DNA from 2 places in the Priestia aryabhattai genome. Region 2 is predicted to be linked to the other one. Evidence: predicted binding sites of a transcription regulator. Region 2 holds the regulator's gene; the other holds the start of a gene.
The links. The regulator LexA, encoded in region 2, represses DNA repair genes until DNA is damaged. The targets are predictions, from matches to a motif close to CGAACATATGTTCG.
Positions count from the first base shown of each region.

Region 1: a site for LexA is predicted at 1,885-1,898, ahead of M3225_RS08735 (YolD-like family protein). Genes of this name have one in related genera too.

Region 1 covers NZ_JAMBOQ010000002.1:373,600-378,038, reverse strand. The annotation lists gene M3225_RS08740 (assimilatory sulfite reductase (NADPH) flavoprotein subunit) at 1-1,402, opposite strand, end outside; gene M3225_RS08735 (YolD-like family protein) at 2,022-2,204, shown strand; gene M3225_RS08730 (hypothetical protein) at 2,230-2,382, shown strand; gene M3225_RS08725 (MDR family MFS transporter) at 2,417-4,024, opposite strand; gene M3225_RS08720 (MarR family winged helix-turn-helix transcriptional regulator) at 4,047-4,439, opposite strand, start outside.
Region 2 covers NZ_JAMBOQ010000001.1:461,906-466,344, reverse strand. The annotation lists gene M3225_RS02445 (hypothetical protein) at 1-1,040, opposite strand, end outside; gene lexA (transcriptional repressor LexA) at 1,252-1,869, opposite strand; gene yneA (cell division suppressor protein YneA) at 2,016-2,345, shown strand; gene M3225_RS02430 (YneB family resolvase-like protein) at 2,399-3,067, shown strand; gene M3225_RS02425 (DUF896 domain-containing protein) at 3,137-3,367, shown strand; gene tkt (transketolase) at 3,535-4,439, shown strand, end outside.

The sequences.
Region 1 (4,439 bases), on a different contig from region 2:
CTACACCTGTACCAGGTCCCACCATAATAATCGGCGTTTCTTGGTCTTGAGGAAGCTTAAAGTTTTTATTACTTTGAAGGTATACAGGAATCGTATCGCCTGGCTGCAAACGTTCTGAACATAAGACTGAACAAACACCTTTACGCTCGCGTCCGTGCGCTTCATAGCGTACAGCTCCAATTGTTAGATGAACTTCATCAGGGTTTGCTGATAAGCTGCTTGCAATCGAGTAAAGGCGCGCTGGCATTTTGCGTAAAATGGCTACAAACTCTTGGGCCGATACGTTCCATGGGCCGAAGTCACGAACTAAGTCAATCACATCACGGCCTTGTGTGTATGCTTTTAATTCCTCGCGATTTTCCACAAGCGCTTTTAATTTATCGTTTCCAGTAAGCTCAGCTGCTTGCTTTAAAAGCGGTTTTGTTAATACGGTAATTTCAAAATTAGAGATTAGCGCTTCTCTAAGAGGACGCGTTTCTCCTTCTTTATTAACCGTTACACTTTCACTTGCATCCCACTTGAATTCGTTAAGAAGAAGATCAACAAGCTCTGGGTCATTTTCAGGATAAATACCTAAACTGTCTCCTGGTTCATACGTCAAACCTGAACCTTCTAGAGATAGTTCTAGGTGTCGTGTTTCTTTATTTGATCCGCGACCGTTTAAGTTTAAGTTCTCAAGCACTTCTGCTTTAAAAGGATTTGTTCTTGAATATGGCGAAGTTCCTGCAGGTGCTTCCGCTGGAACAGCTGCCGAAGCGCTGTGTCCTTTTGCTTCGCTTAACCCGTCAATAACACCTTTAAGCCATTTATTTGCTGGCTCTTCAAAATCTAAATCACAGTCAACGCGCGGATACAGTCTTTCACCGCCAAGTTCTGCTAAGCGCACATCAAATTCTTTTCCCGTTTGACAGAAAAATTCGTATGAGCTGTCTCCAAGCGACAAGACAGAAAAACGGAAGTTCTCAAGTTTTTGCGCACGACGTCCGTGAAGAAATTCGTGGAAAGATAGCGCGTTATCCGGCGGCTCTCCTTCTCCATGTGTACTTACGACAATTAATAAATTTTCAAGTTTCTTTAAATTATTTGGTTTGAAATCATTCATAGAAGATACAGTTACATTAAAACCTTTTGCTTCAAGCGTTTTACCTGTATTTTCAGCAAGTCCTTGAGCATTTCCTGTTTGTGATCCGTAAAGAATCGTTACGTCTTTTGAAACCGTCTGCTCCGTTTGAGCAGGCACTGCTGTAGGAACGGCTGGCGTTCCTTCGGCAGACGTAGATTGAGATGCTGTTAAATAACCGCTCAACCACATTTTTTGTGCTTCTGTTAATGTCGGCAGAAGGCGATTAAGCAAATCTGCTTGTTCTTGATTAAAAGGGCTGTTTACTACCTTAAGTTGCAACACTGTCCACCTCACAAAAATATATAATTTAACTATGTATGCTTTTACGAATCATCTTCAACAACATTCAACACCTGTGTCTAATTAATCAATGATGTTTCCCTTCATACATTATTATTCCTATAGATTATATCAAATTTAATTATATAAATCATTAGAAAATTCTTATCAAATTCGTCTACCTGCATTTTATCGAAGAAGAATAAATTAGTAAAATACATATAATTGATAACTAGTATTAAGATGATTAATAATTGATGCTTTATTTACGTTTTTTATGAAACACGTTTCCTTTCATATTTGTTCATTCTACATCCTTCACATGAATATGAATATTTTGTAATTTTTAGAGAAGTTTTGTAGAAACGGTTTTCTTTCTCATCAGAATGTTACATAATAAATGTAACATTAATCCTTTTAAAAAACACTATAAGGAAAAGACAGTATATTCTGAAATTTAGGACAGTTTATAGGTGGGCTAGCAACCTTTTATTCGATCTATTCATAAACGTTGAAGAATATAAAGGGAAGCTTGCAGTACATACGATTCCCTTTTGCTCATCTCACATGAAAGGACTGGCTTTTAAACCAGGTAATCTTTTTTAAGGAGGCTTCTTGAATGTTTTTACGAGAATTAACGAAAAGTGGGACGATAACTGTTTCTTACTATAAAGATGGAACGTTGCAAACGTGCAAAGGCCGCGTGCACAACTTAAATCTCCATCAGCAAATTCTATCCGTAAAAGACGAAAATGAAGCCGTTGTTTCCCTTCAGCTTTCTGATATTAAATCCATTCATTAGTATGTAAAATTAAGGAGGAATTCTCATGTGGAAAGATAATAAGCAAGCGCTTACAGATTTTGTGTCGGAAGATCGGTTTGAACTGAATTTGTATTTAACCTATTTGCTTGATCAAATTTCGTATGACACGTCTAAACAATCCCCTTTTCTTCGCAAGCCTAATGAAACAACTAGTTAATATAGAAAAAAGCGCACAAATTTGTGCGCTTTTTTTAATGTGATGGCTCTACTTCAGCAATGCCTTCTTCTGATTTTTCTTCGGCTTTTTTATTTGAAAGCTTGATCTGCCTTAAGAACAAGGTGCATACCGCTCCTAAAATAATAAAAGCTAATCCCATAAAAAAGACGCTGTGCAATGCGCTCATTAGCGAGGTCTTCAAAATTGGCACAATGCTGTCTGAAAGCGCAGTTGGAATACTCTTTAGCGCTTCAGGGCTAAAGAGCATCTGCAGCACACTTTCAGGATTCGTATCAATGGCTTTTTTGAACCCGTCCGCAAAAGCGCTTGCTTGAGCAGGCAATGTGTTTAAATATGGAACGAGTTTGTCAGTAAGAAGCGTACCTGATTTTGCATTCATTACCGCTCCTAAAATAGTAATACCGAACGTTCCTCCAATTGAACGGAAAAATTGACTTGATGATGTAACCACACCGAGCTCTTCTTTTGAAAAGCTTTCTTGAAGAGCGAGTGTTAAAATCGGCATCACAAGACCCATTCCTAAACCGATTATGGCCATATAAGAAGTAGCAACCAGCTTGCTAGTATGAAGGTCTAATGTCGTTAACATGAAGAACCCTCCTGCCATAATGAGCATACCCGCTACGATTTGAGGCTTGATTCCGACTTTATAGACAAGCTGTCCTCCAATAATACTTGTTACAATCATTGAAATCATCATCGGTGTCATAATGGTACCTGATGCTGAGGCGCTTACTCCTACGATTCCTTGCATAAAGAACGGAACAAATGTAATAGCTCCGAACATGCCAATGCTCATAAAAAAGCCAATTATATTTAAGAGCGTAAACGTTCGGTTCTTAAATAAATACATCGGAAGAATCGGCTCTTTAGCTTTCGTTTCCACAATAATAAAGCTTATGATCCCAACTGCAGCAAGTGTAAATAGACTAATAATTTGCCAAGAGTTCCAGTCGTAGTCTTTTCCTCCAAAGCTCAGGGCAAGAAGCAAACTTACTACTCCGATAACCATTGTGAACATACCGGCTACATCGAATTTCACAGGTCCCGTGTGTTTCTTTCCTTGAAGTCCCAGTGCAATAAAAACGGTAGCGAGTATCCCTACCGGCAAGTTGATGTAAAACACCCATTTCCAGTTCAGTGAATCAACAATCCATCCGCCAATTTGTGGACCAATGACAGAAGCAAGACCGTAAATTCCTCCGAATACTCCTTGAAACTTAGCTCGTGCTTTTCCCGTAAATAAATCACCGATTACAATCATTGCCATCGGCATCATAACGCCGCCGCCAATTCCTTGTAATGCACGGAATAAAATAAGCTCTGTCATGTTATTTGCCATTCCACATAGAGCAGAAGCGACCATAAAAATAATAAGTCCTGTAACATAAATCACTCTGCGTCCTACTAAATCAGCGAGCTTCCCTGCAATCGGAACAACCGTTGTCGACGTTAACAAATAGGCTGTTGTCAGCCATGTCATCATGCTTAGCCCACCAAGGTCTCCTACGATTCTTGGCATAGCTGTTCCGACAATGGTTCCATCAAGTGCAGAAAAGAACATCGCAATAATTAACCCAATTAATAAGAGCGTGCGCTTTGAATTTTTTTGATTTTCCATCGTGTGTCTCTCCTCTTTTTTGTTACTGCTGCTTATCTGTATAAGAAGCAGCTAACGTTGCAAGCTTTTTCGTAATAGAAGCCATCATGGAAAGCTCTTCTTCTGTTAGATGCAAAAGATAGCGGTCCATAATGGCTTTTCGACCATTCAGCACATCTTCAAGCTTGCGATGCCCAAACTCCGTTAATGTAATATCAACGACTCGTCTGTCCTCTTTGTTGTGTTCTCTTACGACAAAATTGTGTTGTTCAAGACGATCTACTAAAAGAGTCACGGCGCTCGGTTTGACATCCATCAGTTCTGCAATTTGAGAAACCTTGCTCCTCCCTACTTTTTTTAAATAAGAAAGAACAAATAATTGCGTAGGAGTCATCTCATGCTCATTTAGGTTCTCCATCATTTTGGGCTGCATTTT
Region 2 (4,439 bases):
ATTAGTCGTTCAATGCCCTCTGAATCTTTATGAAACGTAAGCTGAGAATACTCATAAGATAGTTTTAACAGCACGATTTTATAGAAAAAATGTAAAAATAAATTATAGTAATGTTGGCCAAATAGATGATTCATTAAAAGCTGATCTGTTTTAGAGTCTGTCGATTTAGAAATACACGAAAACACATGGTCTGTTATGACGTAATAGGTTTCAGGAGCCCATCTTGAATACACGTGTTTGGTATTATACGTTTTAATATACTCATGATTGTGTGCAGAGATAAACGGTTTCCCGTGAGGTGTATAGCTATTTAGCTGTCCCGTACGAAATAAAGTTGCGGAGTTAATCTCTTGCTCTTGATTTACCGTTACATAACTTAATACAAACATCCGTTCATCGATAAAATAAGGAAGGCTCCCGATGTGCTTTTCACGTTTGGCTTCTTTTTTGATGTGTTCGTTCAAAAATGGTGCGAGCTGTGAAAAAATATAATCTTGTACTTTGCTATAGTGATGATGTTCATAGGTAATGGTGGATCCATACTCTTCAGCAAGCTTCGGTTCTAATACACGAAAATGATTCATGAATTCTAAAATATCATCATAGGTGTAATGATTATGGCTCATCTCAGTGCGAATGGTCATGACGCCAATTTCAAAAGGACATAAAAAAACATCTACAGATAGCACGTTGCTAGACACGGTGGTGGAGGAAGTGTGTAACGTAACGGTATGGTCTATTTTTTTTGAAAATCGAAACAACCCTTCTTTTTCGCACGAATCAGGAAATAGAATACATTCAATGTAAGGAAGAAAATATTGATCCAAGCTATCATGAGATACGTAATATTGTTCTCCGTAGTATTCTTTTTCTAAATGTTTATTTTGAATGGAAAAAAACTCGAACAAATTTGCTTCCAGTGCATGAACAAGCTGCTCTTTATTTTTTCGATCAAAAGAAAAAGGGAAAAGAAACATGTTCATTGCTTTAGTAGGCATAATGGTTTGAAATGGTTCTGTTTTCCTTGGTGTATTGGTCATAAACTACATCCTTCTGATGGTCGGTTGTATTTCCTTTTAGAAGTCGAGGAAGTGCAGATAGAGAGTAAAAGTTACAATGAGTTTTAGAAAAACTGTTCTACCTGCTTGCAATGATTCAACGTATCATTTATAATATGCCAATTTTTTTAGAAAACAAACGTAAAAAAACCAACTAACATCATGATTAGTTGGTTTTACATACAGTGTGTTATTAGTGAATCGTGCGATATACACCAGTTACTTTTCCTAAAATCGTTACGTGGCGAAGAATAATAGGCGCCATCGTTGAATTTTCAGGCTGTAAACGAACAAAATTTTCTTCTTTAAAGAAACGTTTGACCGTTGCTTCATTATCTTCGGTCATAGCCACCACAATATCTCCATTGTTAGCTGTTTGCTGCTGACGTACGATTACCATATCGCCATCTAGAATACCTGCTTCAATCATACTTTCTCCCATAATTTCAAGCATAAATACATGATCATCTGGAGAGACGAATTTATCTGGAAGAGGGAAATATTCTTCCACATTTTCAATGGCTGTTATAGGAAGACCCGCTGTTACTTTACCGATAACAGGAACATTAATGACATTGCTTTTAGGGATGTTTACTTCGTCTAGTTGAAGAACTTCAATTGCTCTTGGTTTTGTTGGATCTCTGCGAATTAACCCTTTGCTTTCCAAACGAGCTAAATGCCCGTGTACAGTGGAGCTAGAGGCTAATCCTACTGCTTCCCCAATCTCACGAACAGAAGGCGGATAACCTTTTAATTTTACTTCGTGCTTAATAAAATCTAGTATGTCTTGTTGACGTTTTGATAGCTTCATATTTTTCACCTCGATTTTAGCTATTCTTTAGGTGAATTATACCACGTGATGTGTCAATATACAAACATAAGTTCGAAGAATTCCATTGACAGAAACAAATGTTCTCAATAAAATAAGAACATATATTCTGATAGGGGGATCATAATATGCAACAATTCTTACATTCTATGAAACATTACGCTATTTTTTTTGCAGTTATCGCTGTACTTACATATGTATTGACGCTGGTTTTAGGAGCAGATAAAGTAGATTTAGACAAATATTCAACGGTTACTATTACAAAAGGAGATACGCTTTGGGAATTGTCTAACAAGTATCATAATCACCATCATTTGACCGCCAATGAATTTGTCAAATGGGTTGAAGACGTCAATAATTTAAATTCAGATACTGCCCAGTCTTTATCTCCTGGAGATAAATTATATATTCCTGTTTTAAAAAAAGAGTTGCATAATCAAGTGGCAATTGAACAGTAGTGTGTAACGGCCGTTCCTGAATATTGTTAGAAGCCGAAAAGGTCGTGATAAAAGTGGACGCCATTATTTATTGCCGTGTCAGTACGAATAAAAAAACCCAAGAAACATCTTTACAGCGCCAGCAAGAAGAATTAAAAAAGCTTGCTGATCTTCACCATCTAGACGTAAAAAAAGTCGTAATGGAAAAAGCAAGCGGATATGATGTAGACAGAGAGGGTATTTTGGATGTTCTTCATACAATGAAAGAAGAGAAAATATCTGTGCTGCTCATTCAAGATGAAACACGATTAGGCAGAGGAAATGCCCGAATTGCGCTGCTTCATGCTTTTCATAAAGAAAACGCCACGATCTATACGATTAGTCATCAAGGTCAGCTTCAGCTTTCAGAATCTGATTCGATGGTGTTAGATATTATTAGCTTAGTGGAAGAGCATCAGCGGAAATTACATAATGCTAAAATTAAAAGAGGAATGAAAAGAGCCGTAGAAAACGGTTATCGTCCGCAGCAAAATTTAAAAAATCAAGGAGTTAACTCGGGAAGAGAAAAAAAAGAAGCGCCGATTGAAGAAATTGTACGCCTGCGTCATAACGGCTTAACCTTTGCTGAAATTTCAGTTACGCTAAAAGGTTTTGGTTATAATATTTCAAAAGCGACGGTACATCGTCGCTATCAAGAGTATAAAGAGAGTGCTCAATCTCTTGATAAAACGAAAGAGATTTAGTAAGATGACTACATGTTGCCGGAACTGCTCGGTAATTTTAATTATTGATTATAAGGAGATAGGTTTTATATGCTATCAAAAGATAAACTTGCTCGTATTAATGCTCTTTCAAAAAAGGCAAAGACTGAAGGTTTGACAGAATCTGAAGCGAAAGAACAGCAAGAGCTACGTCAGGAATATTTAAAAGTTTTCCGACAATCTATGACAAATCACCTTCATACGATTAAAGTTGTGGACGAAGAAGGTAAAGATGTTACGCCTAAGAAGTTAAAAGAGAGTAAAAAGAAGCGTCTTCACTAAGATGTTCTAGTAAAACTAGAGGGAGTGTTCTCTCTAGTTTTTTGTATATTTTTAATAAGGCGCACAAAAACTGTAAAAGTAGAAATTTTTTTGGTTCAAGTATTGTACAAATAAGCAAATCATTAGTATGATAACATATGTACATAGTTTTGAAAGGAATGAAGAGTATGACACAACGTATTGAAGATCTTTCGATTGCAACAATTCGTACTTTATCAATCGATGCGATTGAAAAAGCAAATTCAGGTCACCCAGGTATGCCAATGGGAGCTGCTCCAATGGCATATACATTGTGGACAAAATTTATGAACATCAATCCAAAGAATCCAAACTGGTTCAACCGTGATCGTTTTGTATTATCAGCAGGACACGGATCAGCACTATTATACAGCTTGCTTCATTTAGCTGGATATGACTTATCAATTGAAGACCTTAAAAACTTCCGTCAATGGGGAAGTAAAACACCAGGCCATCCGGAGTTCGGTCATACAGCAGGTGTTGATGCAACAACTGGCCCACTAGGACAAGGTATTGCAATGGCTGTTGGTAAAGCAATGGCAGAACGTCATTTAGCTGAAACATACAACAAAGAAGGTTTAGAAATTGTAGACCACTTTACGTATGGTATCTGTGGTGACGGAGACTTAATGGAAGGTGTATCTGCTGAAGCAGCTTCATTAGCGGCACACTTAAAATTAGGACGCTTAGTTGTTTTATACGATTCAAATGATATTTCTTTAGACGGAGATTTAGATCGCTCGTTCTCTGAGAACGTAGAAGATCGTTTCAAAGCTTACGGATGGCAAGTAATCCGCGTTGAAGACGGCAATGACTTGACAGCGATTGCAAATGCAATCGAAGAAGCAAAAGGCGATTTAACACGCCCAACGCTAATTGAAGTAAAAACAACAATCGGATTTGGTTCTCCAAACCACGCAGGTACTTCTGGCGTGCACGGTTCTCCGTTAGGTTCCGATGAAACAAAATTAACAAAAGAAGCTTATGCATGGACATTTGAAGAAGATTTCTATGTGCCAGAAGAAGTGTATGCTCACTTCAAAGCTACAATTGC